One region of the Priestia sp. YIM B13491 genome, then DNA from elsewhere that is predicted to be linked to it. Evidence: predicted binding sites of a transcription regulator. Region 1 holds the regulator's gene; each other region holds the start of a gene.
What was found. Region 1 encodes Rex, which represses fermentation and respiration genes when NADH is low (regulators of the CRP and FNR family bind a similar motif). Its sites were predicted from a motif close to TTGTGAAATATTTCACAA; they were not measured.

Region 2: a site for Rex is predicted at 8,278-8,295, ahead of ACFX4E_RS19680 (AtpZ/AtpI family protein). Genes of this name have one in related genera too.
Region 3: a site for Rex is predicted at 3,645-3,662, ahead of ACFX4E_RS23900 (L-lactate dehydrogenase). Genes of this name have one in related genera too.

What each region holds. Positions count from the first base shown of each region.
Region 1 covers NZ_JBHZOR010000024.1:6,481-17,157, reverse strand. Annotated here, with positions in the region: gene rimI (ribosomal protein S18-alanine N-acetyltransferase) at 1-264, shown strand, start outside; gene tsaD (tRNA (adenosine(37)-N6)-threonylcarbamoyltransferase complex transferase subunit TsaD) at 261-1,277, shown strand; gene abc-f (ribosomal protection-like ABC-F family protein) at 1,533-3,467, opposite strand; gene ACFX4E_RS27815 (redox-sensing transcriptional repressor Rex) at 3,926-4,564, shown strand; gene tatA (twin-arginine translocase TatA/TatE family subunit) at 4,618-4,803, shown strand; gene tatC (twin-arginine translocase subunit TatC) at 4,819-5,574, shown strand; gene ACFX4E_RS27800 (YdiK family protein) at 5,600-5,827, opposite strand; gene ACFX4E_RS27795 (CPBP family intramembrane glutamic endopeptidase) at 5,824-6,552, opposite strand; gene groES (co-chaperone GroES) at 6,852-7,136, shown strand; gene groL (chaperonin GroEL) at 7,204-8,835, shown strand; gene ACFX4E_RS27780 (AAA family ATPase) at 8,994-9,944, shown strand; gene ACFX4E_RS27775 (DUF58 domain-containing protein) at 9,955-10,677, shown strand, end outside.
Region 2 covers NZ_JBHZOR010000005.1:218,908-229,584, forward strand. Annotated here, with positions in the region: gene ACFX4E_RS19625 (YwmB family TATA-box binding protein) at 1-221, opposite strand, end outside; gene ACFX4E_RS19630 (DUF1146 family protein) at 382-618, opposite strand; gene ACFX4E_RS19635 (F0F1 ATP synthase subunit epsilon) at 900-1,298, opposite strand; gene atpD (F0F1 ATP synthase subunit beta) at 1,325-2,746, opposite strand; gene ACFX4E_RS19645 (F0F1 ATP synthase subunit gamma) at 2,783-3,640, opposite strand; gene atpA (F0F1 ATP synthase subunit alpha) at 3,746-5,254, opposite strand; gene ACFX4E_RS19655 (F0F1 ATP synthase subunit delta) at 5,270-5,815, opposite strand; gene ACFX4E_RS19660 (F0F1 ATP synthase subunit B) at 5,812-6,330, opposite strand; gene atpE (F0F1 ATP synthase subunit C) at 6,433-6,645, opposite strand; gene atpB (F0F1 ATP synthase subunit A) at 6,736-7,446, opposite strand; gene ACFX4E_RS19675 (ATP synthase subunit I) at 7,465-7,836, opposite strand; gene ACFX4E_RS19680 (AtpZ/AtpI family protein) at 7,843-8,064, opposite strand; gene ACFX4E_RS19685 (S8 family serine peptidase) at 8,362-10,554, opposite strand; gene wecB (non-hydrolyzing UDP-N-acetylglucosamine 2-epimerase) at 10,622-10,677, opposite strand, start outside.
Region 3 covers NZ_JBHZOR010000009.1:87,024-97,700, forward strand. Annotated here, with positions in the region: gene ACFX4E_RS23885 (RluA family pseudouridine synthase) at 1-121, shown strand, start outside; gene ACFX4E_RS23890 (methyl-accepting chemotaxis protein) at 320-2,338, opposite strand; gene ACFX4E_RS23895 (cation diffusion facilitator family transporter) at 2,480-3,355, opposite strand; gene ACFX4E_RS23900 (L-lactate dehydrogenase) at 3,687-4,643, shown strand; gene ACFX4E_RS23905 (lactate permease LctP family transporter) at 4,712-6,286, shown strand; gene ACFX4E_RS23910 (zinc-binding dehydrogenase) at 6,383-7,375, opposite strand; gene ACFX4E_RS23915 (IseA DL-endopeptidase inhibitor family protein) at 7,792-8,322, shown strand; gene ACFX4E_RS23920 (hypothetical protein) at 8,572-8,841, opposite strand; gene ACFX4E_RS23925 (AI-2E family transporter) at 8,969-10,111, shown strand; gene ACFX4E_RS23930 (SET domain-containing protein) at 10,147-10,542, opposite strand.

The DNA.
Region 1 (10,677 bases):
TGGATTGTTATTGACGAAGCACATGTAACTAACATTGCGCTATTGCCAGACTACCGAGGTAAGGGACTCGGTGAATTGCTGCTGCGCAACGTGATGGACGTGCTTCGAAAACTAGGTGCTACGTCAATGACATTAGAAGTTAGGGTATCTAATCATATTGCACAATCATTGTATCAAAAGCTAGGTTTTAAACCTGGAGGTATTCGTAAGAATTATTATTCTGATAACAATGAGGATGCATTAGTTATGTGGGTGAATTTATGAGTGAAAATCAATTAATTTTAGCATTAGAAACAAGCTGTGATGAGACAGCAGCAGCCGTGATTCGAAACGGTCATGAAATTGTAGCCAATGTGGTGGCCTCTCAAATAGAAAGTCATAAACGATTTGGCGGTGTCGTACCTGAGATTGCATCTCGTCATCATGTGGAACAAATTACGGTGGTAGTTGAAGAAACTTTAAATCAAGCGAACTTGACGTTTGCAGATATTGATGCAATAGCTGTAACGGAAGGACCAGGGCTTGTGGGAGCACTTCTTATTGGCGTAAATGCAGCCAAAGCGCTAGCATTTGCACATCAAAAGCCATTAATTGGTGTTCATCATATTGCAGGACATATTTATGCAAACCAGCTAATCAAAAAATTAGAATTCCCGCTTTTATCGTTAGTTGTATCTGGAGGGCATACGGAGCTTGTATACATGGAAAGTCACGGTCAGTTTAAAGTGATTGGTGAAACGAGAGATGATGCAGCAGGAGAAGCCTACGATAAAGTAGCCCGCACGTTAAACCTTCCATATCCAGGCGGACCACATATTGACCGCCTTGCACATGAAGGAGAGCCATTAATTGATTTACCGCGTGCTTGGCTAGAAGAAGGATCCTATGATTTTAGTTTCAGTGGGTTAAAATCAGCAGTTATTAACACTGTCCACAACGCGAAGCAAAAAGGTGAAGAAATTCTTCCACAAACGCTTGCTGCTAGCTTTCAAGCGAGTGTTATTGATGTGTTAGTAACTAAAACCGTTAAAGCTGCAAAGGAATATAACGTTAAGCAAGTGTTAGTAGCAGGAGGAGTTGCTGCTAATAAAGGACTTAGAGCAGCGCTAGAAGAGGCATTTGCACCATTATCAAACATTGCACTTATTATCCCGCCGCTATCTCTATGCACGGATAATGCTGCAATGATTGGAGCAGCAGCAAGTGTACGATTTGCTCAAGGAAAACGCTCAGATATGTCATTAAACGCAAACCCCGGTTTAGACTTGGAAGAGTAAGAGACGAATGAGATTTAGTTCTCATTCGTCTTTTTTTGTGGATAAAAATAATTTATCAACAATATTCAATAAATTTAGAATTAACTGTGGATAATTATGTGGAAAAGTCCGTGCACTCAGTACACGGACCTGTTATCAACAAGTTTTAATTATGAAAATCAGACAGATATCCACTATTTATTCACAGAGTGGATAAAGCTTGTTCTAAAGCGCACGAACAAGTAAATAGGATGAATAAATACGAAAAAATATAGACTATTCTTCTAGAAGAAGCTGTAATTCTTCCCACTCTTCCATTAATGTGGATAACTGTGAAGCAATTTTTTCGTTTTCACCGTTTAATCTTGATACTTCTTCGTGGTTTTGATAAATTTCAGGGTCACAAAGAAGTTCTTCATTCTCCGCTTGTGCGGCTTCTAATTTGTTTACTTCAGTTTCAATTTCTTCAATGCGGCGCGTTCGCTGCCTCATCAATTTCTTTTGTTCTTTATCTTGTTTATAGGACTGTTTATCTACTTTTACCGTGCGTTCTTCGTTTGCTTTTATATTTTCTAATTCTTTGATTTCCTCTATTTCTGCTTTCTTTTCTACATAATAGTCATAATCTCCAAGAAATTCTTCTACCCCTTCAGGAGATAGCTCTGCTATTTTGTTTGCAATACGATTAATAAAATAACGGTCATGTGAAACAAATAATAGAGTCCCTGGGTAATCAATTAACGCATTCTCGAGTACTTGTTTACTATCTAAATCAAGATGGTTAGTAGGTTCATCTAAAATTAAGAAATTAGCTTTTTGAAGCATAAGCTTCGCAAGAGCCAAACGTGCTTTTTCACCACCGCTAAGCGTCGAAACGATTTTCAGTACATCATCACCTGAAAACAGAAAATTTCCAAGCGCTGTACGAATTTCTTTTTCAGGTTTGGATGGGTAGTCATCCCAAAGCTCATTTAAAACGGTTTTATTAGACGTTAAATTAGCTTGCTCTTGGTCGTAATAACCAACCATTACGTTTGAGCCAAAAGAAATGGTTCCAGTCTTGAAGCTTAGTTTATCCACAATACCTTTTAATAACGTAGATTTCCCAACTCCATTAGGGCCAACCAACGCAAGGCTTTCACCTTTTTTAATCCGAAGGTTTGCGTCTTGGACGACGTATTTGTTTTCATCATATCCGATAGACACGTTTTCGAGATTTAAGACTTCATTTCCGCTTTGACGCTCAATTTCAAACGAAAAACTAGCCGATTTTTCGCCGTCGTTAGGTCGATTTATTAACTCCATTCGATCGAGCTGCTTACGTCTGCTTTGCGCACGTTTTGTAGTCGATGCGCGGGCGATGTTTCGCTGAATAAAATCATTTAGTTTTGCGACTTCATCTTGCTGTTTTTCGTACTGACGCAACTCTTTTTCATATCGCTCTGCTTTTTGTACAAGGTATTTAGAGTAGTTGCCCGTGTACTTGACCGTTGTTTTTTGTGTGACTTCATACACTTGATTTACGACCTTATCAAGGAAGTAACGATCGTGTGAAACAATTAAAATAGCTCCTTCATACCCTTGCAGAAACTGTTCCAGCCATGCTAAAGTTTCAATATCTAAGTGGTTGGTAGGCTCATCCAGAATAAGCAAGTCTGGCTTTGTTAAAAGCAGTTTTGCAAGAGCCAAGCGCGTTTTTTGTCCACCGCTCAAGGAGGAAATAGGGGTGCTATAGTCAAAGTTTGAGAAACGGAAACCATGAAGAATAGATCGTGTATCCGCTTCATATTGATAGCCGCCTAAATCTTTGAACGTTACTTGAAGCTGATCGTACTCTTTGGTTAGTTTTTCGTATTGAACTGAATCATTAAAAATGTCTGGATCGCCCATCTTCGTTTCAAGCGTACGTAATTCTTTTTCCATCTTCTTTAACGGAGCAAAGACCGTCATCATTTCTTCCCATATGGAGAGTGTTGACTCAAGAACTGTATCTTGTCCCATATAATCAATGGAAACACCTTTAGGTTTAATAATTTCTCCGCTGTCATAAGAAAGCTGCTCAGCAATAATTTTTAATAAAGTTGATTTACCAGCACCGTTTCGTCCCACTAGGGCAATGCGGTCTTTTGATTGTACTTCTAACTTTATATTCGATAAAATGGGTTCTGCCCCATAGTATTTTGTAATACCGTTCAATTGTAGAATAATCATTTTTTCACCTCTAGTAGTATATCCATAGTGTATTTTAACATATTTTCAACTACAAGTTCTTCCTACAAGCGTTTGTAATTTGTAGAGAGACAAGGACAAATGATGAAGCGAATGTTTTGATTCATGAAATAAAATGATTTTACCTGCACATTTTATACAGGATACTATGTTAAAATAAGAGATAAGTGCATCTCTGAACTTATATATGATGGATGTAGAAAACCCGTCATGACTAACAAACGGATCCTTTGAAGAGCTAATTACTTCGTTCTAGCTACCGACTTTAAGTAGTGCTGGATAGACAAAAGCCGTCGGGGTGCGAAGCGGAGTATATATAAAACAAGAGAAAAGAGAGAGAATTGGAAGCGCTACCTCAAAGCGGTTGATGCTTTGTGAAAGGTAATGCAATATGACTTGAAAATGTTAGTAATGACATACATGAACTGAGGGGGTACAACGTGAACACTGAACAATTAAAAATACCACAAGCAACGGCTAAACGATTGCCGCTTTATTATCGTTTTTTAAAAAACTTGCATGCTTCTGGTAAACAGCGTGTTTCGTCAGCGGAGTTAAGTGAGGCAGTGAAAGTTGATTCTGCTACTATTCGCCGGGATTTTTCTTACTTTGGAGCATTAGGGAAAAAGGGATACGGCTACAATGTGAATTATTTACTTACATTTTTCCGTAAAACGTTAGACCAAGATGAAGTAACGAAAGTAGCACTTATTGGCGTAGGGAATCTGGGAACGGCCTTTTTAAATTATAATTTTATTAAAAATAATAACACCAAAATTGAGTGCGCTTTTGATGTGATAGAAGATAAAGTCGGTACAAAAGTAGGCGACGTGCCGGTTTATCACCTTGACCAATTGGAAGATTATATGAGTGATGACATCTCAGTGGCGATTTTAACCGTTCCTGCCACTGTGGCTCAGCAAATTACCGATCGTTTAGTGAATTGCGGAATTAAAGGGATTCTAAACTTCACTCCTGCACGCTTAAACGTACCGGATGAGATTCGACTGCATCATATTGATCTGGCTGTAGAATTACAGTCGCTTGTCTACTTTTTGAAAAATTATCCTGTTGAATAAGATGGACTGTGTTACGATTTCCTTAAGTCTAAATTAATAAGGAGAGTGGGAATATGGGGATTGGAGCAGGCAGTTGGATTATTATTGCGATTGTAGCACTGCTTATTTTTGGACCGAAACGGTTACCGGAGCTAGGAAGATCAGTTGGGCAAACGCTTAGAGAGTTTAAGCATGCCGCTAGCGGTGCCTCAGAAGATCGTGAAAAAGATAAACAGCGTCAAGTAGATGACAAAGAGTAAAAGGGTGATCATAGTATGACCGAACAAGAAATGTCAATATATGATCATATAGGAGAGCTGCGAAAACGCATTTTAATTGTTTTATTTTTCTTTGTCATTGCCACAATTGGCGGTTTTTTTATAGCGGATAAGGTCATTGTCTATTTACAGCATGCTGATGAGGCAAAAAATTTAACGATGAATGCATTTAGGCTAACAGATCCAGTTAAGATTTATATGCAGTTTGCTGTTATTATCGGCTGTGTACTTGCAGCTCCTGTTGCACTGTATCAACTTTGGGCATTTATTAGTCCTGGTTTATATGAAAAAGAGCGTAAGGTAACGCTTGGATATATTCCTGTTTCCATTTTTCTCTTTATCGGCGGTGTCTCTTTTTCTTATTTTGTGTTGTTTCCATTTGTCGTCGATTTTATGACGCGCGTTTCTGATGAGCTGAATGTAAACCAAGTGATTGGCATTAATGAATACTTTTCTTTTTTAATGCAGCTTACACTGCCTTTTGGGCTGTTGTTTCAGCTTCCTGTTGTCGTCATGTTTTTGACGCGATTAGGAATTATCACGCCTATGTTTTTATCTCAAATTCGAAAGTATGCCTATTTCGTACTGCTAGTTATTGCCGCACTTATTACACCACCGGAATTGCTCTCGCACATGATGGTGACAGTGCCGCTCTTAATTTTGTATGAAATCAGCATCATTATTTCCCGCATTTCGTATCGCAAAGTGTTAAAGGCAAGGGCAGAGCAAGAAAGAGAAGATGTTAGTATGTAAAAAAACCACTGAAACAGTGGTTTTTTTATTTAGATGAATCATCTTGATTTTTATAGTGCTGCTGCAACTTTTTAATTTTATAGTGCAAGATAAAAATGCGAACCGCAAATCTGAAATCGAATGCGGCTACGAGTGCAAATAAGATCGTAGGGAAGTTCCACACGGTTTCCTGAGCATTTTGAATAGCCAGGTAGGTGAATAAAATCCCCATAATAATATAAATAAACCCTCGTGTTAAAGGGATATTCTTCATAAAAACATGCCTCCAAAAATAAACTGCATTTGTTCTGCTTGCTTTTGCATTTCTATAATTTTATCTGCAAAAATAGTTTGAGATAAAATAACGATTGTATTCATCAACACGTGAGCAATAATGGGTACAATAATTAGTCTTGTTCTTGCATAAAGGAATGCAAATACAAATCCCATGGCTGTATACACGAGCAAATGTTTAAAATCCCAGTGTACGGCAGCGAAAATAAGGGAACTAATAAATGCAGAGATAAAGAAATTATATCGTTTGTGAAGAGAACCGAAAATAATCTTTCGAAAAATAATCTCTTCTAGAATTGGTCCAATAACAGACGTAACGACAATGAGGAACGGCGTTGCTTTAACAAGATTAACAATATTTTGTGTGTTTTCAGATACTTGGGTAATGCCAAGAGCGTGCTCAATCATACCTGCTACAGCTTGACCAGCCATAGCCAGGAACACCCCAAGGACTGACCAGACCACAGTTACCGTTGATCCGGCATGTTCTATACGCATGGACATGTCACGGCGCAGCAGCAGTAAGACAATAAGTAAACCAAGGATAAAGCTGATGATGGTCCAATAAGTCAAAAGCATGACATTCGCTGTTCGAACTGGATATTGCTCAAACATTCCTGTTAATTTTAACAGCGGTATACCAACAACTCCTGAAAACTGCATAAGGATGTAGGTGAGGATAACATACCAATAACGTTTTTCCAATCTTCTATACTCCTTTAAAAGGTTTTTATGTATATATGTCGAAGAAGTACTGTAAAGTTAGTAATTTCTTCTTGCTCGTATTGTAACATACATATTATTGAACAGAGAAAAGAATGCTTTATTTCTCAAAATCGTCGAAATCTAAGACTATTATATGTAGTTTTCGTAAATTTTAAATTTTTTTTGTTTAATACTTGCAAAAAAAACCCACTTTGTTTTAATATAATAATTGTGTTAGCACTCGTTGAGGTTGAGTGCTAATAAAAATGCAAACATATTATTTGAGGAGGTTGTTTCACTTGTTAAAGCCATTAGGTGATCGCGTAGTGATTGAACTTGTAAAATCTGAGGAAAAAACAGCAAGCGGTATCGTGTTACCGGACAGTGCAAAAGAAAAGCCACAAGAGGGTAAAATTGTTGCTGTTGGTACAGGCCGAGTATTAGAAAGCGGTGAGCGTGTAGCTTTAGAAGTAGCTGCGGGCGATCGTATCATCTTCTCAAAATATGCGGGTACTGAAGTGAAATACGAAGGTACTGAATACTTAATTTTACGCGAAAGCGATATTTTAGCTGTAATCGGCTAATTTTAACCACAAACTTATCATACGTAAAAAATAGATTATTAAGAACATCTTGAGGAGGTCAAAGAACATGGCAAAAGACATTAAATTTAGCGAAGAAGCACGTCGCGCAATGCTACGTGGTGTAGATACATTAGCAAATGCTGTAAAAGTAACGCTTGGACCAAAAGGTCGTAACGTTGTATTAGAAAAGAAATTCGGTTCACCGCTTATTACAAATGACGGTGTAACAATTGCAAAAGAAATCGAATTAGAAGACGCATTTGAAAATATGGGTGCTAAATTAGTAGCCGAAGTTGCTAGCAAAACAAACGACGTTGCTGGTGACGGTACAACTACTGCAACAGTTTTAGCGCAAGCAATGATCAGAGAAGGTCTTAAAAACGTAACGGCTGGTGCTAACCCAATGGGTATCCGTAAAGGTATGGAAAAAGCAGTAGCTGTAGCGGTTGAAGAACTAAAAGCAATCTCTAAACCAATTCAAGGTAAAGATTCAATTGCTCAAGTAGCGGCTATCTCAGCAGCTGACGAAGAAGTAGGTCAATTAATTGCTGAAGCAATGGAGCGCGTTGGTAACGACGGTGTTATCACACTTGAAGAATCAAAAGGTTTCACAACTGAATTAGAAGTGGTAGAAGGTATGCAGTTTGACCGTGGATATGCATCTCCTTACATGGTAACTGATTCAGATAAAATGGAAGCTGTATTAGATGATCCATACATCTTAATCACAGACAAAAAAATCGGTAACATTCAAGAAATCTTACCGGTATTAGAGCAAGTTGTTCAACAAGGCAAGCCTCTATTAATCATCGCTGAAGACGTAGAAGGCGAAGCTTTAGCAACATTAGTTGTGAACAAACTTCGCGGTACATTTACAGCTGTAGCTGTTAAAGCTCCTGGTTTCGGTGATCGTCGTAAAGCAATGCTACAAGATGTTGCAATCTTAACAGGCGGAGAAGTAATCACTGAAGAGCTTGGTCTTGACTTAAAAACAGCAGGCATCGATCAATTAGGTCGCGCTTCTAAAATTGTTGTAACAAAAGAAAATACAACAGTTGTAAACGGTGCAGGAAACGCAGAAGATATCCTAGCGCGCGTAAACCAAATCAAAGCTCAGCTTGAAGAAACAACTTCAGAGTTTGACCGTGAAAAATTACAAGAGCGCTTAGCAAAACTTGCTGGTGGCGTAGCTGTAATTAAAGTGGGTGCGGCAACTGAAACTGAGTTAAAAGAACGTAAATTACGTATTGAAGATGCATTAAACTCTACGCGTGCTGCGGTTGAAGAAGGTATCGTAGCTGGTGGTGGTACTGCATTAGTAAATATCTATAATAAAGTAGCAAGCATCGAAGCTGACGGTGACACTGCTACAGGTATCAACATCGTATTACGTGCGATCGAAGAGCCTGTACGTCAAATCGCTCACAACGCTGGTTTAGAAGGATCAGTAATCGTTGAGCGTCTAAAAGGCGAAGCAGTTGGAACTGGATTTAACGCTGCAACTGGCGAGTGGGTAAATATGCTAGACACTGGTATCGTTGACCCAACAAAAGTAACGCGTTCAGCTCTTCAAAATGCTTCTTCTGTAGCGGCTATGTTCTTAACAACTGAAGCAGTTGTTGCTGACAAGCCAGAAGAAGGCGGAGCACCTGCAATGCCTGACATGGGCGGCATGGGTGGAATGGGCGGCATGATGTAATCACTGCCCTAACTAAAAAAGCGACCAAGTGAGTACTTGGTCGCTTTTTTGCGTGCGTTAATATTTTCAGATTTTTTAAAAATTTGTTAAGATAGTACTATGTTTATTGAAAAACATACTAAACTCAAGGCTTAACTGAGTTTTAAGGGGGAGCTTTATTGATTCAGCTGGATCATATTAATAATAAATTAAATCAAGTATTAGAAAACATCGATCAAATTGTGATTGGAAAGCGTCATGTATCTACGTTGAGTTTGGTTGCTTTGCTTGCAGAGGGGCATATTTTGCTTGAAGATGTGCCGGGTGTGGGGAAAACGATGCTCGTGAAGGCACTGGCCAAATCGATTGATGCAGAATTTAAACGAATTCAATTCACGCCCGATTTGCTACCGTCCGATGTAACAGGTGTTTCTATTTACAGTCCAAAAGACATGGAATTTCATTTTCGTCCAGGTCCTATCATGAGCCATATTGTGCTCGCTGATGAGATTAACAGGACTTCTCCTAAAACACAATCGGCGCTTTTAGAAGCAATGGCTGAGCATCATGTAACAACCGATGGTATCACCCGGGAAATTCCAGCGCCTTTTTTTGTGATGGCTACTCAAAATCCTGTTGATTTTGATGGGACCTATCATTTGCCGGAAGCGCAGCTGGATCGATTTTTATTCAAATTAAGCATGGGGTATCCTACGCAGGAAGAGGAGCTTCAAATTTTAAACGGCGTATCGACTCAAGTTAATCTTGAGGATGTCAAACCCGTCATGAGTATTCCAGAATTAGTACAGGCTCAAAAAACTGTAAGCAGTATTTATGTAGATGATGCGATCAAGCACTATATCATCGAAATTATTCGCAAAACGCGCTCTCATCCACATGTTTCGTTAGGTATCAGTCCTCGTGGGACGGTTTCATTTATGAAGGCCGTTCAAGCATATGCTTTAGTGAAGGGAAGAGATTACTGTCTTCCTGATGATGTTCAAGAGCTTGCTTCGTATGTGTGTGCACATCGATTAACGCTAAGATCTGATACCCAGTACAGCGGCTTAACAGCGGGTGATGTGATGAAGCAAATTATGGCTGATACGAAAGTACCTGTTAAAAGGTAAGAGGTACTTTATGAAACAGTATATAAAAGTGATATGGAATAAATGTAGAGACTGGTTCGTTTTATTCTGCATCTTTGCTGCTACGTTTTCTTACGCGATGTTTCAAGGGGGCTTTGTCAGCTGGTTTTTATTTTATAGCTTCTTACCTTTTGGATTATATGCGGCAGCCGTTTTGCTTTATCCGTTAAAGAAGTGGAATGTTACTCGTGATGTGAAGCTACAGCCTCGATTCGCTGGAGATCATCTTTCGTATGACATTCATATTACACGCTCCTCGGGTTTTCCTGTTTATATGGCAGCAGTGAAAGAGGAGAGTAACCTTTTAAATCAAGAAGAAAGAACAATTTATCCGCTTTTTCAACGAAACGCTGTTATTCCGTATGAAAGATCGTTTGTAGAAAGAGGAGAATATGAATTTTTTACGATTTCGATTGAATTGAGTGATTTATTAGGAATTGTAAAAAAGAAGGCCTATTATCCGCTGCAGCAGCGGTTTATCGTGTATCCTCAAATCCATGAGATAGATATCCCGTTTCTTTTAGCGGGAATAGAAGAAGGAAAAAATGAAGTTTCCGCTGGAAATCCATCTACTACGTTAGTGACAGGCATTAGAGAATACCAGCCGGGTGACCGATTAGGATCTATCGATTGGAAGGCGACGGCTCGTAAAGCTACGTTGATTTCTAAAGAGTTCGGTCATTATCATGAACGGAGTATGATTATCATTGCAGAT
Region 2 (10,677 bases), on a different contig from region 1:
ATTTTAGCTTGCGAATAAAAGGTTTTTTGGTCAGTAACAGCTTTTACTTCTTCTCTTGCATACAACGATACTTCAGTTAACGAAACATGCTGCTTATTTAAGGTGTGAACAATCTTCTCAATAGTAGTTTCATTGTTTTGGGCATTGCTCACATAACTTCCATGATATACGAATAAGCCAGTAATGAAAATAGCCAAAAAGACACTAATTTTTTTAAACATTTCGCCACTCCCTCTCCGTACTCACCAGTCTTTCCAGAAGGCGATGATACATACATGAAAAGGGTCGTCATATTTAGACATAGCGACATACATTAGCGTATAAATTCGTATATCTTCAATGAATGAACGTCTATTTTATCATAGACTCATAGCTTGCCAATCATTGAAAAAATGAGGGAATGCGCTGTGACCAAAATAAATAATCCAAAAAGAAATTACTTACTGTTGATGAAATCGTAATGGTCAATAAAATAAGCATTAATTTTGCTTGAAACACATGATTAGGTTTCATCAGCTTTTCAATTTGAAAGCCTTGCAAAGCATACCAAGTAATCACAATAAAAATCAAATGTGAAATCATGGTTAGTAACGTTTGCTGTTCAATTCCTCCAAACAATAAAAGCACTCCTTTTAAACACCATATGAAAAGAAGAGACGATCATCGTCTCTTCTTTTCATATTAAAGCACACTTATGCAAATTCGTAAACGGTAACATGAAAAACATTTATTTTATTCCCTATTTTAAGATCCTTTTCCATTATTGAGCAAAATAAAGAAGATGGATGCGCTTAGTTGAATGGAATATATAATCATAGATGAATGCTATTTGCTCTTCCCCTTTTGTATAATAGAGCAAAAAAGCCCTCTCATTCGTTTGAGAGGGCTTTTTTTAGAACTTACGTTGAACTAATATCTAAACGATTGACTGCCCGTTTTAAGGCAATTTCAGCACGCTTAACATCAACGTCGTCTTGTTTGCTATCAAGGCGCATTTCAGCGCGCTTTTTCGCTTCTTCTGCACGGGCTACGTCAATCTCTTCAGCTGTTTCAGCAGCCTGTGCAAGAATTGTTACTTTGTCAGGTCTTACTTCAAGAAATCCTCCGCTAACAGCCACAAGTTCTGTACTGCTTGCTTTCTTCAAGCGGACGGCTCCAATTTGTAAAGGAGCAACCATCGGAATATGGCCATGTAAAATACCAAGCTCACCGCTCTGTGCTCGGGTACTTACCATTTCCACTTCTGATTCGTAAACTGGGCCATCAGGAGTCACTACACTGACATGGATTGTCTTCATTTAAAAAACCTCCTATGTCCCTTAAATTAAACTTCTACTCCCATACGTTTCGCATTTTCAATAACTTCTTCAATGCGACCAACTAAACGGAACGCATCTTCAGGTAAATGATCGTATTTACCTTCCAAGATCTCTTTAAATCCTTTAACAGTTTCTTTTACAGGAACATAAGAACCTTTTTGACCTGTAAATTGTTCTGCTACGTGGAAGTTTTGAGACAAGAAGAATTGAACGCGACGAGCACGTTGTACAACAAGTTTATCTTCATCAGATAACTCATCCATACCTAGGATTGCAATGATATCTTGTAACTCTTTATAACGCTGTAACGTTTGTTGAACTTGACGCGCAATTGCATAGTGCTCTTCTCCAACAATTTCAGGAGATAAAGCGCGAGATGTAGATGCTAATGGATCTACCGCAGGGTAAATACCCATCTCTGATAATTTACGCTCTAAGTTTGTTGTTGCATCTAAGTGAGCAAATGTTGTCGCTGGAGCTGGATCCGTATAGTCATCGGCTGGTACGTAAATCGCTTGAATCGATGTTACAGAACCTACGCTTGTTGACGTGATACGCTCTTGAAGCTGACCCATTTCTGTCGCTAATGTTGGCTGATAACCTACTGCTGATGGCATACGGCCAAGTAATGCTGATACTTCTGAACCCGCTTGTGTGAAACGGAAGATATTATCAATAAAGAATAATACGTCTTGACCTTGTTCGTCACGGAAGTATTCTGCCATTGTTAATCCTGTTAATGCAACACGTTGACGTGCACCAGGTGGCTCATTCATTTGTCCAAATACCATAGCCGTCTTCTTAATAACACCAGAATCTGTCATTTCATGGTATAAGTCATTACCTTCACGCGTACGCTCACCTACACCAGCGAATACTGAAATACCGCCGTGCTCTTGAGCAATGTTATTGATTAATTCTTGAATTAATACTGTTTTACCTACACCGGCACCACCGAATAGACCGATTTTTCCACCTTTAATGTAAGGAGCTAATAAGTCTACTACTTTAATACCTGTTTCAAGAATTTCAGCTTGTGTAGATAGATTTTCGAACTTTGGTGCTTGACGGTGGATTGGATCACGACGTGCACCTGCATCGATTGGGGCGTCTAAGTCGATTTTTTCACCTAATACGTTAAATACACGACCTAACGTAACGTCACCAACTGGTACTGAGATTGCTGCACCTGTATCTTCTACTTCTAATCCACGAACTAAGCCGTCAGTGGATGACATTGCTACTGTACGAACCGTGTTATCACCTAAGTGAATCGCAACTTCTAATGTTAATTCGATTGCAACTTCACTTGCACTGCTCGGTTTATGTGAAATTTTAAGGGCGTTATAAATTGCCGGAAGGTGTCCGTTGTCAAACTTTACGTCTACAACTGGACCCATGATTTGAGTAACGCGTCCTTTTGTCATCGTGTTCCCTCCTAACTTGCTTTTCCATTAAACTTTCTATTCTAACGCTGCCGCTCCGCCAACAATTTCCGTAATTTCCTGGGTAATTGCCGCTTGACGTGCACGGTTATATGACAATGTAAGATTATTGATAAGATCTTTTGCGTTGTCTGTTGCACTTTTCATCGCTGTCATACGAGCAGCATGCTCACTTGCTTTTCCATCAAGCAGGCCGCCGTAAATTAAACTCTCTGCATACTGAGGAAGTAATACTTCTAAAATCTCTTCTTGTGATGGTTCAAATTCATAACCAACAAGTTTACCAGAAGGTTGAAGATCTGTTAGAGGCAATAGCTTCTTCTCCGTCACTTCTTGTGAAATCGTATTGATAAAGTGATTGTAGTATAAGTAAAGTTCATCAAACGTACCGTCCGCAAACATTTGAACTGTTTGTGAAGCGATTCCTTGAATGTCAGCAAAAGCTGGCTGATCTGCTAAGCCTGTGATTTCAAGCAAAACCGGAATACCGCGTTTTACGAAGAAATCTCTCCCTACTCGTCCAATTGCAATCACACCGTATTCATCAGGTGATTGATGGCGTTCTTCAATAGCTTGAGATACTTTTCGCAAAATATTACTGTTATATGCTCCTGCTAGACCGCGATCTGAAGTGATTACGATGTAACCAGTTTTCTTCACACTGCGCGCAGTTAACATTGGATGTGAAGCGCCTCTGCTGCCTAGGGCTACGCTTGAGACTACCTCTTGAATTTTTTCCATGTATGGAACAAACGATTTTGCATTTTGTTCCGCTCTATTCAGCTTTGCAGCTGAAACCATTTCCATTGCTTTCGTAATCTGGCTCGTTTTTTTCGTCGATGTGATTCGAGTTTGTATATCACGTAATGATGCCAAAGGTTTCACCACCTTGTTTTAGAAGATCACGTGGTATGAAAGGTGAACAAATGTTCACCTTCACCTTATTGAAAGATTGTCTTAACATACCATGCTGACAATATATTATTCAGATGCAATAAATGTTTTCTTGAATTCTTCAAGTGCTGATTCGAATACGCCAGCTTCAGGAAGACCACCAGTTGTACGGATTGATTCAAGTACTTCTTTACGGTTTGACTCTAACCATGTTAAGTACTCGTCTTCAAAGCGCGTAATATCTGATACTGGAACATCATCTAAGAAGCCTTTTGTTAATGCGTAAAGCACAGCTACTTGTTTTTCTACGCGAAGCGGTTTGTGTAAACCTTGTTTTAAGATTTCAACTGTACGCGCTCCTCGATTTAATTTTGCTTGAGTTGCTTGGTCAAGATCAGAACCGAACTGAGCAAACGATTCAAGCTCACGATAAGATGCAAGGTCTAGACGCAGTGTACCTGCTACCTTTTTCATCGCTTTAATTTGTGCAGATCCCCCTACACGTGATACAGAAAGACCAGCATTAATCGCAGGACGTACGCCTGAGAAGAATAGATCTGACTGTAAGAAAATTTGTCCGTCTGTAATCGAAATTACGTTCGTTGGGATATAAGCAGATACGTCTCCTGCTTGCGTTTCAATAAATGGAAGAGCTGTTAATGAACCTCCACCTTTTGCGTCCGATAACTTTGCCGCACGCTCTAATAAACGAGAGTGCAGGTAGAATACATCCCCTGGATACGCTTCACGACCCGGAGGACGGCGTAATAGTAATGAAAGTTCACGATAAGCTGATGCTTGTTTTGTTAAGTCATCGTAAATAACAAGTACGTGCTTACCGTTATACATAAACTCTTCACCCATTGTTACCCCAGCGTATGGCGCTAAGAATAATAGTGGAGCTGGTTGTGAAGCTGATGCTGTTACAACGATTGTGTAATCTAGAGCACCGTGTTTACGCAATGTCTCTACTACGTTACGAACTGTTGATTCTTTTTGGCCAATCGCTACATAGATACATACCATATCTTGATCTTTTTGATTTAAGATTGTATCGATTGCTACCGATGTTTTACCCGTTTGGCGGTCACCGATAATTAACTCACGCTGTCCACGACCGATCGGCACAAGTGCGTCAATCGCCTTGATACCTGTTTGAAGCGGCTCATGTACTGATTTACGATCCATAACGCCAGGTGCAGCACCTTCAATTGGACGTGTTTTTGTTGTTTCTACTGGGCCTAGTCCGTCTACTGGCTGACCTAATGAGTTAACAACACGACCGATTAACTGCTCCCCTACCGGAACTTCCATGATGCGTCCTGTACGGCGAACTTCATCACCTTCACGAATTTCCGTATATGGTCCTAAAATAATGATACCTACATTGTTTTCTTCTAAGTTTTGTGCCATTCCCATGACACCATTTGAAAATTCAACCAGTTCTCCAGCCATGACATTGTCGAGGCCATGAGCACGTGCGATACCGTCCCCAACTTGGATAACAGTACCTACATCACTCACTTTAATCTCAGACTGATAGTTTTCAATTTGCTGCTTGATCAGCGCACTAATTTCTTCAGCTTTGATGCTCATGAATTTCACCCCTATCTACGATCTGTGTGCAAGAAGTCCTCGTTGGATCGTTTCTAATTTGCTGCTAATGCTGCCATCATAGATACGATTACCAATGCGAAGCTTCACGCCGCCGATTAGGCTTTTATCTACTATATTTGAAATATTTAACGTATGTTTTCCAACTTTAGAAGCAAATGATTGCGAGATTGCTCTTTTCTCATCTGCACTTAAAGGTTTGACAGAATAAACAGTTGCATCTGCCACGCCACGTACTTCGTTCGCTAGGAAACGATACTCTTGTACCATTTCGCTAACAATTTGAATGCGGTGACGCTCTAATAATAGAAGAACCGTATGTTGAACAGTTGGTGAAAGTTCAGCAAATGCCTCACTTACAAACTGTTTTTTTCGCTCAATTGTAATTTTTGGATGAGTTAATACATCCATTAATTCAGGTGTTTTAGCAAACACCTCTTCAACGATTTGTAGCTGGTCTTGCATTTCATCGATCATCTGTTTTTCTGTTGCTAATTGAAAAAGAGCTAGTGCATAGCGTTTGGCTACAGCTGGTTGACTCATCGTACATCCCCTACTTCTTGGATATATTCATGAATTAACTTCTCTTGATCTTGTTCAGAAAGTTCTTTTTCAATAACTTTCGACGCAATTAAAACAGATAATGAAGCAACTTGCTCACGTAACGCAGCAACTGCTTGATCTTTTTGCTGTTCGATTTCTTGCTTTGCTGCAGCTTTTAGACGCTCAGACTCTTCGCGTGCTGCCGCAATGATTTCTTCCTTTTTATCTTCTGCAGACTTTCTAGCGTTTTCCATCATTACTTGCACTTCTTGACGAGATTGCTTTAAGATTTCACGCTGCTCTTCAACAAGCTTCTTCGCTTCCTCATTTTGCTTTTCTGCTTCATCAATCTCACCGGCAATATGCTCTTCACGTTTTTTCATGATTCCCATTACAGGACCAAACGCGAATTTTTGAAGTAACGCAAGTAGGATAAGGAACATCACTAATTGGAAAAGAATATCTCCACCATTAATGCCTGCTGCTCCTAACACAAACATGTTCGACACGGCCATGTTCACTCCCTTCAGAGACTCCACATATATAATTTACTTATTAAAGACATAAAGTAATGGCGAAGGTTCTTTTGAATGATCTTCGCCACATGTAACACATTATTATTTACCTTGTACCATGAATGCAATAACTACGGCGATAATTGGAAGCGCCTCAACTAAGGCAACCCCAACGAACATCATTGAAGTTAATGTACCACGTGCTTCTGGTTGGCGAGCTGTGCCTTCAATCGTCTTAGAAACGATAAGACCGTTACCAATACCAGCACCTAGTGCCGCTAAACCAATCGCAATTGCAGATGCTATTAAACCCATTTTATAAAGTCCTCCCTTAATATATATGATTTTGTTTAACAAAGTTTTGTTTTGTCCAAATTGGGTATTACTTGAACAAAGCTTTATAAATTAATGGTCGCTACTCACTTTGTGAGATAAATAAACCATCGTTAACATTGTGAAAATGAAGGCCTGAATTGCGCCTACAAAAATACTAAATCCTTGCCATAAAAGCATTGGAATAGCAGCTCCAATTGTACCTAAGAAGCCTGTTGTTGCTAAACCAGCTAGCAAGCTTAACAAAATTTCCCCAGCATAAATATTACCGTAAAGACGAAGGCCAAGCGTTAACGTATTGGCAAACTCCTCGATAATCTTAAGCGGGAATAAAAATGCCATTGGCTTGAAGTAATCTTTCGTGTATGCAGAGAAACCTCGCATTTTAATACCATAATAATGTGATAGTACAACTACCATAACGGCTAACGTCAGCGTAATTGCTGGATCAGCGGTTGGCGATTTCCACCATAAGTTATGGTCAATCACGATGGCAAATGGAAGACCCAACATATTTGACACAAAAATGTACATAAGTAAAGTTACACCTAGCGTCAAAAAGCGGCCACCTGTTTTCCAATCCATATTGCTATTAACGAGTCCTTTAACAAAATCTAAGACCCATTCAATAAAGTTTTGTGCACCGCTTGGCTTCATAGCAAGAGTACGAGTACATAAAACTGCAATTAAGAATACAATAACAGAAGCTACGGTAACCATAAGCAAGTTACTTTGACTAAAAGTAAGGCCTAGAAACTCTATAGTTGGTGATTCATGACCCAACTGTGTTCACCTCTCTTTCTATCTTCTACGCATATTTTGAACAACTAAATCTATGATAATGACAACATAATACGTCATTAATCCCACAACTACACTAATAATATGAAAGGTTTTTGGATAAGAGATGGTAATCACAACTGCGAGAGCAGCTGTTGCAAATCTTACAACAGTCCCAATTGAACGGGGCTTTTTCCCCTCATCCAACGCCTGTCCAAACTGCTCAAACTTTCTTACCAAGTTCCACAAATTATACAAACTCAGGGCGGTTCCTAAAATTAAACCTGCAAAAACAGCCTTATAACTTGTAAATCCCCAGCCGAGAACGTATAATGCTAACAAATACAATATGTATGAACGAAGTCTTGGAAAAACGTGCTGCAAATCCTGCATGAATTATTAATCTCCTGAAAAAAAATGGTGGACTGTCCGCAGCATCATAAAAACACCTGCTGCTAGCCCTGAAAGAAGGCCTAAAATCAAAAATAGTGGTTCGGTATCAAGCCATTGATCAGCCCATCTCCCAGAGAATAAGCCAACTAAGACTGAACCTGCTAACTGTGATAGAATGATTGACACTAATGCCATCGCTTGCAAAGGATGACGGTTGCGATCTTTCATAAGCTCATACCCCTTTTGCAAAATTTTCTTTTTTCCGAATTCTCTATCGTTTTTATAGCTCAATATATGATAGAAAGGCAAAAAAAATTGCTAAAAAAGGTAAAAACAGCTAATAAAATACGCAGAAATATCAACGGTTTTCACAGGTTGAAAACCTTATCATTTATATTCCCTGTAAGCATACAATAGCGTATATTTAATGTCAATGTGTTTAAGCTAAAAACTTCACAATCTCTTCTTATTGTTCACATTTCTGCCACACATAAAACCTCTTCAAATGAAAACATTTAAAGAGGTTCATTCAATCGTTATTGTACTGTGTACAACCTGCTCTTGTCTATGCTTTTTCACAAATGCAAATATTTGGTACGACCCCGGTACAAGCGATTCATCGATTGTTATTTTTCGTTTTCTCATGCCTCTTTCTACATCAACGTCAACATCTAAATACGATATAAACTGTAAAGACTGCTTATCAAAAAGAGCAACGCCTAACTCATCTGCTCCTTCAGGCAAAAACAGTTCATAGCTATACGTATTTTTCTCTTTTTCCGCTGCTACTTGCAATCCCATGACACGAGGATAATCTGGAATGCTAACCATGTACATATAAGGAAGCGAAAATGTTTCACGTGAATCATTTATTTCCAAATATCCGTCATATATACCTTTATTTTTAAAACGGGGCTGCACCGATAAAGTGACAGCTATTTCTTTTGTCTGATGTGGCTGCACCGTGACGGGTAATGGAACATCCCAGTTCACTCCTTCATCCCTTTTCGGAACGTTTAAGCGATACGTTTTTGCTTTATCAGACTGGTTATCAATTTTAAATGATAAGACTTTCTTTGATGGGCGCGTAAAAATACCGAAAGATAAAGAAGATGGATAAAATAAAGAGTCTGCTGTGACAGCTTTTGCTATTTGAATTCTCCCGGCTCCTTGTTCATATACGCGATACGTTTGACCGTTTAGCTGCTGCATTGCTTTACTTGTGTTCATCAATGAAGCTTTGACTTGTTCAGGAGACCAGTTCGGGTGAGCTTGTAAAATAAGAGCACACGCTCCAGCTACATGGGGCGCAGCCATACTTGTGCCATGCATGCGTTCATATCCCCCGGGAACTGTACTATTAATGAAGTAACCAGGTGCGACGACGTCCGGCTTGATTCCCCAAGTAGTCGTTACAGGCCCTCTTGAACTGAAAGATGTAAGCAAGTCTTGAACCACTTGCTTGCCAGTGCGTAAGTATGGCTGTTGAGACTGAATGTGTTGATTAATGGTATCACCGCTTTTTTTACTTACCCATATCACTGGAATATTTACTGACTCTTTTAGTTTACCGATTATGCTTTTTTCAGTCGGACTATATAAAATAACGGCTTTTGCTCCTGCCTGTTCAGCTTGTTTAATCTTTTTTTCAACCGCATTTCCTTCTGCTTTTAGCAAAATGACGTTGCCCAACGCATGCTTTTGCTCTTTGGAGTATTGTTCATTTATTACACGCAGCGTTTGATTAAACGTCCATGGACGAGACCCTTCTACTGGCGCCATCATAATTTTTTCTTTGTTAAATCCAATTGTTAGAAATTGAACTGTCGTCGGGGAAACAGAAGCGCCAACGGAAATAGCTTTTCCCGCTGTACCCGGAGAGCCCACCGTCCATAAACCTGGACCTGAATTGCCGCTGGATGTAACCGTTACAATTCCTTTTTCAACAGCTCGATCTAACGCTAAGCTTGTTGGTAAATCCGGACCATTTACATCATTTCCTAATGATAAATTAATAATATCTACATCATCTTGAATTGCTTTTTCGATAGCTAGAATAACACTTTCAGACGTTCCAGCTCCTCCTGGTCCAAGAGCTCGGTATGCGTAGATCTCCGATTGAGGTGCTACACCTTTAATATTTCCATTTGCTGCAATAATACCGGCTACATGAGTGCCATGCAGAGTAGGCTCTCCTTGCTCCCGAGTGGTTTCCATCGGCTCATAATCTTTATCTATTACATCATACCCTCCCCTGTAGGTTTGTTTTAAATCGGGATGAGAATAATCAACACCGGTATCGATGACGCCTACTTTGATCCCTTTTCCTGTTAAGCGCTGATTATGAGTATCAAATAAGCCTCTTACCTGTTCTGAGCCAATGAAGGTTACACTATTTTCTTCTGCAACCTGGTAGTTTTTAATAGAATGTGAACCAATAATAGAAGGATTATGAGATAGTTTTTCCAAATCCGAGATGGAGCCATTTAATGAAAGTCCTGTAAATACCGTGTGAAATTCGCTCTTAATCTTTATATTAGGATAATTTTTTTGTAGCTGACTTTTAAATTCCGCGAATTTTTCTTTTTCAACCATGACAATTATTGATTTTTCCTGATGATTCATTTCTTGTTTTATAGAAGGAAATGTCGGATTGAGCGACATTTGCCCTCCCCCGCTCCCTAATATAAAACTAAGCATTAACCATTTAATCCACATAAAAAAACACCTCTCACACTATCGTGTCTCAAAGAGACACTTTTCATGTGAAAGGTGTTTAGAAATCTTACGAAAGCGGATTAAAAGCTTCCGGTCTGTTTTCCCGGCGGTTGAAATAGTAGC
Region 3 (10,677 bases), on a different contig from region 1:
GCAAGCTTTACATGCCATTAAGCTTTCTTTTATACACCCGTTTACACATCAGCGTGTGTCAGCTGTTGCACCTCCAACTCAGCAAGTCTTTTTGGCTTACAGCAAGTTGCTTTCCTATTAAACTAAAAGAGAGGTTAAGACGCAACTAGCTAAGGGCAAACAAATAGAAGAAGTGCGGTGAACCGCTTGAGATACCTACCTGAAACCTGCGTTCACCATATCAATAAAAAAATCCGAACGAGTTGAATTCTTTATCAAGAATCTCAATTTACCGTTCGGATTTTCTTTTAACTAAAATACTTTTGTCCCAGCTTTTTTTCTATTGAATTTTAAACTGACGAATCAAGTTCGCCAATTCTTCACTAATCTCTTGCAGATGTTCAGCTGATTGAGAAACAGTAGAAATAGCTCTAATTTGTTCTTCTGTAGAAGCGGTAATTTCTTCAGTTCCCGCTGCTGATTGCTGTGCAATAGCTGCTATACTTTGAATGGCCGCTACCACGTCTTCCTTATGCTCATCGATACTGTCCATGCTGCTTGTCACATGTTCCACAGCCGCCGCCACTTGTTCAATTGTAGTTGCAATTTCATGAAAAGCTCGTTCTGTATCTCCTACCACAAAGTCCTGAGACTTTGAAAGCTCTTCTGTACGGTTGCATTCTTCACGCGCAGCAGCGACTTCCCCTTGAATCGCTGCAATCGTATGGCGAACTTGTTCAGTGGCCTGAGAGGACTGTTCAGCGAGTTTTCGCACTTCTTCAGCTACTACCGCAAATCCTTTGCCATGTTCTCCTGCACGAGCTGCTTCAATACTAGCATTTAATGCAAGTAAATTTGTCTGATCTGAAATACTATTAATGGTAAAAATAATAGATTCAATTTTTTTCATCTTATTTGTTAACTCTTCCATTACAGCTTGAACAGCATGAATCGTTTGAGCCGATTCAGTAGTTTGGTTGCGAAGGAGCTGCATCTGTTTTAAACCTTTTTCATTGATGCTTACAGCTTCAATCGTCATTTTATTAATCTGTGCATTTTGTTCAATGACTTCTTCAATTTGCGAAGATAAACTCATCGTTTTATGATTAGTAGTGTCAGCGTCAGAAGCTTGCTGCGTGGCACCGCTCGCAATCTCATGGATAGCCCGGCCGATTTCCTCACTGGATGCAGTGGCTTCTTCAGATACGGCACTCAAGTCTTCAACAGACGTTTTTACTGTCTCAACAGACGTCTGAACCGTGCCAATCAATGTTTTCATTTTGGCTACCATATCATTAAATAAATGAGTAAGCTCACCAATTTCATCTTTTGACTTCGTCTTCACCTGAACCGTTAAATCGCCAGCTGTTACTTTGGCTACTTCATTTTTCAAGCGGCGAATCGGATTAGTAATGATTCTTGAGAAAAAGATGGTTAACACCACTGATAATAAGATGCCAATTAACGCAATCCAGACAATAACAGTCAGTAAATGATGAGCGCTTGAGAGCATTTCATTATAAATAAAGGCATTTCCTATCTTCCAATTCGTTCCTTCGAGAGTATCATATGCCATCACTCTCTCTTCACCTTGAAAGGTATACTTCATGAAATCTCTATTTCGGTCTGCTTCGTACATTTTTTTCATAAATGGCTGATTCATTAAATTTTTTCCAGCTTCTGTTGGATGGACGAGCGCTGTGCCATTTTGATCAAATAAAAATGCATACCCACCGTGATTTACTTCTGCTTTACCTACAATGTTTTTTAATGCATCTAAGTCTAAATCAGTAGCTATAACACCCAGCACCTTTTTAGTATCTGGATCTAAAATAGCCTTTGCAATTGTCACAACCGTCTTTTTGGTTGCTGCATCTTCATATGGATCCGTATAAATTACTTGATCAGGTAATGCCATTGCTTGTTTGTACCAAACTCTTGAAGTCGGGTCATAATCTGATCCGTACTCTTGCTTAGGAACAGAATACATTCCTTTATTTTTTGTGCCTATGTATTCAAGTGCCAGGTTCGGATATTTTTCTTTAAACTGCGTAAACTCTTTTTGAACCGTATTCCATGTAAAATAAGGATTTTTCTCTTGATTTGTTTCATTTCCTTCTTGCTTAACAAAATTAACGATTACATCGTTCTCACTGTACGTCAGCAAAGAACGACTATACATGTCTAAGTACGTATGAATCGTTTCTTTTAACTCTTTCACTTGACTTTGAGACTGAACTTCTACATCTTTTTCTATTTGTGTTTTGGTAAATTGATAAACAGCCCCTGAAACAACTAATAATAAACTAGCTATAAAAATACTAAAAAATACTACGAGCTTTGCACTTAACCTCTTCATTCCCTCACCCTTCTACAAAAATCTTTATATTACTAATAACGGCTTTTCATTTTCATTTTTGAAGAAGTTTTTGTGATTTATTTCAAATTTCCCCAAAAATAAAACCAGCCCATCCTTTCATAACGAAAGAACGTGCTGGTTTTATTTTTGCTTTTCGTATGCATCAGGTTCAATATGAACAAGCGTATCTTTAATTTGATGCTCATCGTTCATCATATGTTCAATTTGATCAGCAATTTCATGGCTTTTGATAACATTTAAATGGGGATCTACTTTAACAGTTACATCGATCACGACTTGGTTACCAAGCTTACGCGCTTTCACATCTTCTACTTCTTTTACACCATCTACAAGCTCGATGCTTTCTTTGTAGTGCCCTAACTTTTCTTCATCAAATCCGTCCGTTAAGGAATGAGCCGCTTCTTTAAAAATTTCGATGGCTGTTTTACAAATAATAATTCCCACAGCAAAAGCAGCTACCACGTCCAGCCAGGGCAGACCGAACTGTGAACCAAAAATTCCCACAACAGCCCCTATACTCACAAGTGCATCAGACAAATTATCTTTAGCAACCGCATATAAAGACTGGCTATCAAGTTTTTTAGCAAGCTTAATATTATATCGGTAGACACCACCCATAACAGCAGCCGCTCCAAGACCTACCCAAGCAGCCAGTAAATTAGGCGCTTCAGATTTGTCCATAAATAATGACTGACCCGCATCGACCAATACTTCTAGTCCGATGACCATCATGATAAAAGAAGCAATAAGTGAAGAGATATGTTCCGCTCTGGAATGTCCATAGGGGTGATCATTATCGCGAGGTTTTTTAGAAATCTTTAAGCCGATTAAGACGGCAATTGATGCAATAATATCTGTAACATTATTAAGACCGTCGGCTTTTAATGCAGAGGAAGCGGTGATACCCGCAATGATAAGTTTACATGTCGATAAAAAGATATATGATAAGATACTAACCCAAGCGCCTTTTTGGGCTTGCTCATAGTAATTCTCCATCCCTTCCACTCCTTTATTCAAAATAAGCAAACTTAGTGTAACAAATGGATTTCGTGTGGGTCTATAGAAACATTATTGGCTGCTAACATACAAATAGAGAATGTTAAACTCTTTAGCTTTCTGCAAAACAAGTTGCCTTTACTCAACACTTTAAACGTTTAAGATCTTTCTAAATGTGGCACTTCATGTAGAAGGACATTTTTTTAAATCGCCCTGTAAAATTGTTTACTATTTTTTAAGGGTGTGATTTTTATCACAGCCGAGGGTATTTATTCTTGTTACACTAACATTGTGAAAAACATCACAAAATAAAATTCAAAGGATGATACAAATGAAAACACAATTTACACCAAAAACACGAAAAGTTGCCGTTATCGGAACTGGTTTTGTTGGCTCAAGCTACGCTTTTTCAATGGTGAATCAAGGTATTGCCAATGAATTAGTGTTAATCGATATGAACAAAGAAAAAGCAGAAGGTGAAGCACGCGATATCAATCATGGAATGCCATTTGCCACACCGATGAAAATCTGGGCTGGAGATTATAAAGACTGTGCTGATGCTGATTTAGTAGTTATTACAGCGGGCGCTAATCAAGCTCCAGGGGAAACACGCTTAGATCTAGTTGAAAAAAACGTTAAAATTTTTGAATGCATCGTAAAAGATATTATGAACAGCGGATTTGACGGCATCATTTTAGTGGCAACAAATCCAGTTGATATTCTCGCACACGTTACACAAAAAGTATCAGGATTACCAAACGAACGGGTAATTGGTTCAGGAACGATCCTTGACACAGCTCGCTTCCGCTACTTGTTAAGCGACTATTTCGAAGTAGATTCTCGCAACGTCCACGCTTATATTATGGGGGAACATGGAGATACGGAATTTCCTGTTTGGAGCCACGCGCAAATTGGCGGTGTGAAGCTCGAACATTTTATCAATACTGCCGCTATTGAAAAAGAACCCGATATGCAACATCTATTCGAACAAACCCGCGATGCGGCTTACCATATTATTAATCGAAAAGGAGCGACTTATTACGGAATTGCAATGGGGCTTGTACGCATTACCAAGGCTATTTTAGATGATGAAAATTCTATTTTAACAGTATCTGCTTTATTAGAAGGACAATACGGTATTTCTGATGTGTATATCGGCGTACCAGCTATCATTAATAAAAACGGCGTGCGTCAAATTATTGAATTGAATTTAACTCCTCACGAACAGCAACAGCTCGAGCACTCTGCTAGCATTCTTAAGCAAACTCGCGACAGAGCTTTTGTGTAACATCTAAAGATTTTTGCGGGGGACTCCCCCGCTCCCTTGTTTTAAATATGTAGTAGAGGTGTATGACTATGACGTGGACTCAGGTATATAATCCGTTAGATAATATTTGGCTTTCTGCACTAATTGCACTCATCCCCATTATCTTTTTCTTTATTGCTTTAACTCTTTTGAAATTAAAAGGACATATTGCTGCCGGTATTACGGTGCTTCTTTCTATGATTATTGCTATTTATTTTTATGATATGCCTGCCTCAATGGTTTTAGGAGCCACAGGCTATGGGTTTCTGTATGCACTTTGGCCCATCAGCTATATTATTATCGGAGCGGTGTTCTTATACAAGCTAACTGTCAAAAGCGGACAGTTTACTACCATCAGACAATCTATTATTTCAATAACCGATGACCCCCGCTTGCAAATGCTGCTTGTTGCTTTTTCCTTTAATGCTTTTTTAGAAGGGGCAGCGGGATTTGGGGCTCCAATTGCCATTACAGCAGCGCTTTTAGTTGGACTTGGGTTCAAACCGTTAAAAGCAGCGGCGCTATGTTTAATTGCTAATACAGCTTCAGGAGCGTTTGGTGCCATGGGGATTCCTGTTATTGTCGCAGGACAAGTATCTGGCATAGATCCAAAAGAAATTGCTCATTTTCTTGGCACGCAGCTTCCGATTATTTCTTTTCTTATCCCTTTTTTACTTGTCTTTATTATGGATGGGATAAAAGGATTAAAAGACGTATGGAAAGCAACGAGCATCACAGCCGTTTCCTATGCACTGACACAGTATTTAACTGTTACATACATCGGCCCTGAACTTCCAAATATCACATCTTCTATTGTGAGTTTGCTTGCTCTTGCTTTTTATATTAAACGAACAAGCCCGGCAGCAGCTAAAAGCTTCAGCCTGTCACCAAAACAGATTTTAAAGGCTTGGTCTCCTTTTATTCTATTAACGATACTCGTTACGGCTTGGAGCATTTCTTTTGTCAAAATAATGCTTGAACATATGAACCTGCTTATTAACGTCCCATTTTTACACAATCACGTAATTAAAGCAGCGCCTTTAGTAAAAGATCCTACGCCTTACGCTGCTGTCTTAAAAATAGACGTATTTGCAGCAACAGGTACAGCAATTCTTATTGCTTGTATCCTTTCAGTTTTCTTGCTTAACGTATCGCCAAAAGTGGCATGGACCACTCTTTTAGAAACCGTAAAAGAATTATCAAGACCTATTATTACTATTATGATGGTCATTGCTTTTGCTTTTATTTCAAATTATTCAGGACAGTCTTCTACACTTGGATTGGCGCTTGCTACATCAGCTGCTTATTTTCCATTTTTATCTCCATTTCTTGGCTGGATCGGCGTATTTCTAACGGGGTCTGTCGTATCAAATAATGCGCTGTTCGGCAACTTGCAGCTAACTACAGCTCAGCAAATTAATGTCTTGCCAGTTATTCTCGTAGCGGCCAATACTGCCGGCGGCGTGATGGCTAAAATGCTTTCTCCTCAATCAATTGCCGTCGCTGCCGGAGCAGTGGGACTGGCTGGAAAAGAAGGTGAACTGTTTAAATACACGCTCAAATACAGCATGGGATTTTTGATACTAGGAGGGTTTGTTACTTTTTTATTGGCTTGGTGGTTATGATAAAAAAGCGCTAAAAAGCTGTTATTACCGTGTTTCTTTCATTTAAACAAACGTTTGATTATATAAAAAAGTCCCCAGTTAGCGCTGGGGGTTTTTTTATTCCGAAATAAGTAAACCTATGTTGCCAAATTGTTTCCCTTTATCTAATCGTTCGCAAGCTGCAACTGCCTCTGACAGCGGATAGAATCGATCGACGATTGGTTTAATTTGATATTTCTCTATAAAATCCATCATGTCCACGAATTCTTCCCGACTTCCCATAGACGTACCAAGTATGTTGAATTGAGGATAAAAAATGGTTCTCAGAGGTAATTCAACTTCATTTCCAGAACTTGCACCAAAGTTAACAATTCTTCCATTTGGCTTTAATATTTCAAAATAAGCAGGAAATAAAGCTGCCCCCACACTATCAAGTATGATATCTACTTTTCTATTGTTGGTTTCTTCTTTTAGGTTGCTTCCGCTATCTAATGCATAATTCGCTCCATGCTTTAGAGCTTGCTTTCTTTTTTCACCACTTCTAGAAGTGACTGTTACGTTAGCTCCGATAGCTTTTGCGAATAACAATCCATAGGTCGCGACTCCGCTTCCTATACCGGGAATAAGGAGGTGCTCTCCTTTTTTTAATTGGCCTTTTGTAAATAGAGCTCTATAAGCAGTTAAAGCGGATAATGAAAGAACTCCCGCCTGTTTCCAAGATAGATAAGATGGCTTTTGTACAACGTTATTCGCTTGTATGATTACATACTCTGCAAATGTTCCATGTGATGGACCGCCTAAAATTTCAGGTGTAAGTGGAACGTGTTCTACACAATCCCACTCTAGACTTGGATTAACAATTACTTCCATTCCTTTTTTTAAACCTTTTACGCTTTCTCCCAATTCTTCTATAATGCCTGCACCGTCTGAACCGGGGATAAACGGCTTATCTCCTTTGCCTCGATTATTCATAACGAATAAATCTCTCCGGTTTAAACCTGCTGTTTTTAGTCTTACTTTTACTTCTCCTCTTTGAGGGTGCACCTCCTGAAGATCTCTGTACTTCATGCCTGCTATTCCACTTTTTTCACTATGTATAATGCCTTTCATCATTTCGCCTCCTCTTAATCTACCCTACTAAAAAGCTGTAAATGGAAAAAGAAATATGCCTAAAAAAAGGAAAAAAACAGTTTTCATATTCACTTTTTCACCGTTTTATCTTTATTTTTCTGTATCGTAAAGGTATTAAGTTTCTTTTATTACATTTTTGTTACAAACAATCTTTTTGTAACAAAAAGATTAAAAAGTAGAGAGAAACGCCTGAAAACGTTGATAAATCAACATTTAACTGGTAATTCTCTTACTATATCTAGTTTAGAAACTAGTAAAAAACTAAAAAAATTTAAGAAAAAAAGACAAAACACTTTCTTTTATTACAGATTTATTGTAATATAAATGTAACAAAAGAAATATAAAACACACAATTGTTACATAAATAAGGTTAATTAATTAGGAGTGAGTTAGAAATGAAAAAAATTGGACTAGTTTTATCATCAATCGCTATTTTCTTTACACTAAGCACTGGAGTTACAGCACAAACAACATCTACAACACTAACGGATGCAAATGCTGTCAAAATTGCAGCTAGTGCCAGCAATCATTTCTGGAGTGCTCTGCACGGTTATAAAAACAAACCATGTACAGAACGTACATTTGAATATAAAGGAACTGATTACGTGTATCTTTGCCCTGAATTTGATACAAAAGCTGAGCTATCAAGCTACTTATCTGAGACATTTACAAATAGTGCAGTAGAAAAAGGATTAACAAATTACGGCTATATCACATATAACGGCAAACTTGCACATCCAATCGGCGACGGATTCAGCATGTTAGAGTGGTCAAAAGCAAAAACAAAGCTTGTGTATCAAACAGCAACAGTTCGCTCTTATGAATTCACAGTTCCAACTGTAGATGGCGGCAGCGTAAAACGCACTGTCACATTCTATAAATCTAATTCTCAGTGGAAAGTAAATAAATTTGACGCTGTTCAATAATAAAAAAAGCAGGCCTGCTTGAGCAGACCTGCTTTTTTCTTTTTTTATCGATAACATAAATAAAACTTCTACTTACAGCGCTCTAATAGCTGTAAATAGAAGTTGAGATCACAAGTTTAAGTAAATCAAATTTTGTCGAATCCTGTAGAAACAGTGATAAGTTACGTTTTATATTACAGGCTAAATTGCTTATTGTCAACAAAATTCAGCAAAAAGATAGGGCAATATATTCAGAGCATAATAAAGACATTAACTTGGATTTTGTTCATGTTCCTCTGGGTTATCATGTACAGGATGAGCGCCCGGAAATAATCTTTGCGCTTTTTCATGAAGATTTTTGTTTTCATAATTAAATGCGCTATACGTTCGCTGCCCTTCTTCCCATGAAGTAGATTTCCCCAGTTTTTGATTAACAGGAGAACCGAAAGGACCGTCTGGAAATTCTTCAGCGGTTATATACTCATGGCTTTTTTCTACTGTAGAGAAATCATCATACGATGGTTGTTTGTCTTTTTTCAATGATTTCACCCCTTCTTTCTAGAAGATTTTCTACTAGTATGCACACTTCTTTGTAAAAAACCCTCTTAAATTAGTCTAAATCAGGGTATGATAACTATACATTTATTTTTAAAAGGAGTTGAACAGCTTGGAACCTAGACCTCAGAAAGGAACTTTTTTCCGAGAAAAAATCTTAAATAATAAATTTGTTGTATATACAATTATTATTTTTATTCTCAGCATGACTATTTTTTCGTTATCAAAAATCGGATTTATTTTAATTCCTATCTCTATTTTTATTAAAACAATCGCACTGCCGATTATCTTAGCAGGAATTTGCTTTTATTTATTTAATCCGCTTGTTGACTTTTTAGAACGAAAAGGTGTAAAACGAATTATTTCCATTCTTGTTTTATACATAGTGATTATCGGCGCATTAGCCATTATTATTTCATCGGTTATTCCGCCTCTAAAAAATCAAGTTGACCGTCTTATTGATAATATCCCAGAGCTGACGCATGACGTTCAGCATGCGGTGACGAACCTTTCGAATAACCGATATGTCGAACAAGGTCTTCAGTCGGCTAACACGGACCTAGATAAGATTTCAAAAGATGCATCAAAACACTTGAGTAAATATGTTTCTGGATTTTCAAGCGGTATTGTGAATTTCGTCGGCACCATTACAGAAATTATATTATCGGTTGCCGTTTTACCCTTTATTCTTTTTTACTTATTAAAAGATGGGAAAAATTTACCTAATTACATTGTAAAACTGCTTCCAAACCGCTCTCGTTCTGAGGCTAAATTCATTTTAGCCGACATGAACCACGCATTAAGCGCATATATTCGCGGGCAAATTTTTGTTGCGATTTGTATAGGTGTACTGCTTTTCATTGGCTATCTGATTATTGGGTTAGATTATGCATTACTTCTAGCGATTATCGCCATGGTAACCAACGTTGTGCCTTACCTTGGTCCTATTATCGCCATTATCCCAGCCATTATTATTGCGTTTATTACCTCTCCTTTCATGCTTGTAAAACTAGCCATTGTCTGGGCAGTTGTTCAATTGCTTGAAGGTAAAGTAATATCTCCGCAAATTATGGGAAGAAGCCTAGACATTCACCCGATTACAGTCATTTTTGTCATTCTAACCGCCGGAAACTTATTCGGAATCATCGGTATCATTTTAGCCGTCCCTGGATATGCCGTTTTAAAAGTTATTATTACGCATATTTACCAATTCATCCGTTTGAATTCGACTATGTATCCAGATAAAAAAGCATAATAAAAAGCCCATCGATTTTCGATGGGCTTACCTTTTTACTTTTGTTCTTCTTCATCTTCACGATCAAACCAAAGGAGCTCTTGATCATCTTCATCTCCATTATAGTTGATGAGAATTTCTTCTCCTGCTTGGATATCCGTATATGCATAAAAATCAAAGGTATGATTGTCAAAATTAATTTCATACGTAGCATTGGGTGTATACGAGTGATTAAACAGCATACCGTATCCCAAAAGAATAGCCGTATGATTCACTCCATATTCAAAAGCATAATCCGCTAGTGTTGTTTTCTCAATAAAATCATGCTCTTTATTAGGATAAGCGATAACAGGAGCTTCGTGAATAAGCGTTCCTTTTTTAATATCTTGCTTAGCAAATACACCTCTATTAAATTCTCCGTCGCTTATCGCCGACGCTTTTATTTCGATCATATTCGTCACCTATATATTCTTTCCTCTAAGATTTTTTTCTTCCTTAAGCTTGACAGTTTCTAATAGGGAAATCAACTGTTTTTCATAACCACTTGAATAAAAGCTGAAGGAGCGCTTATCATGCACACTTGTGTA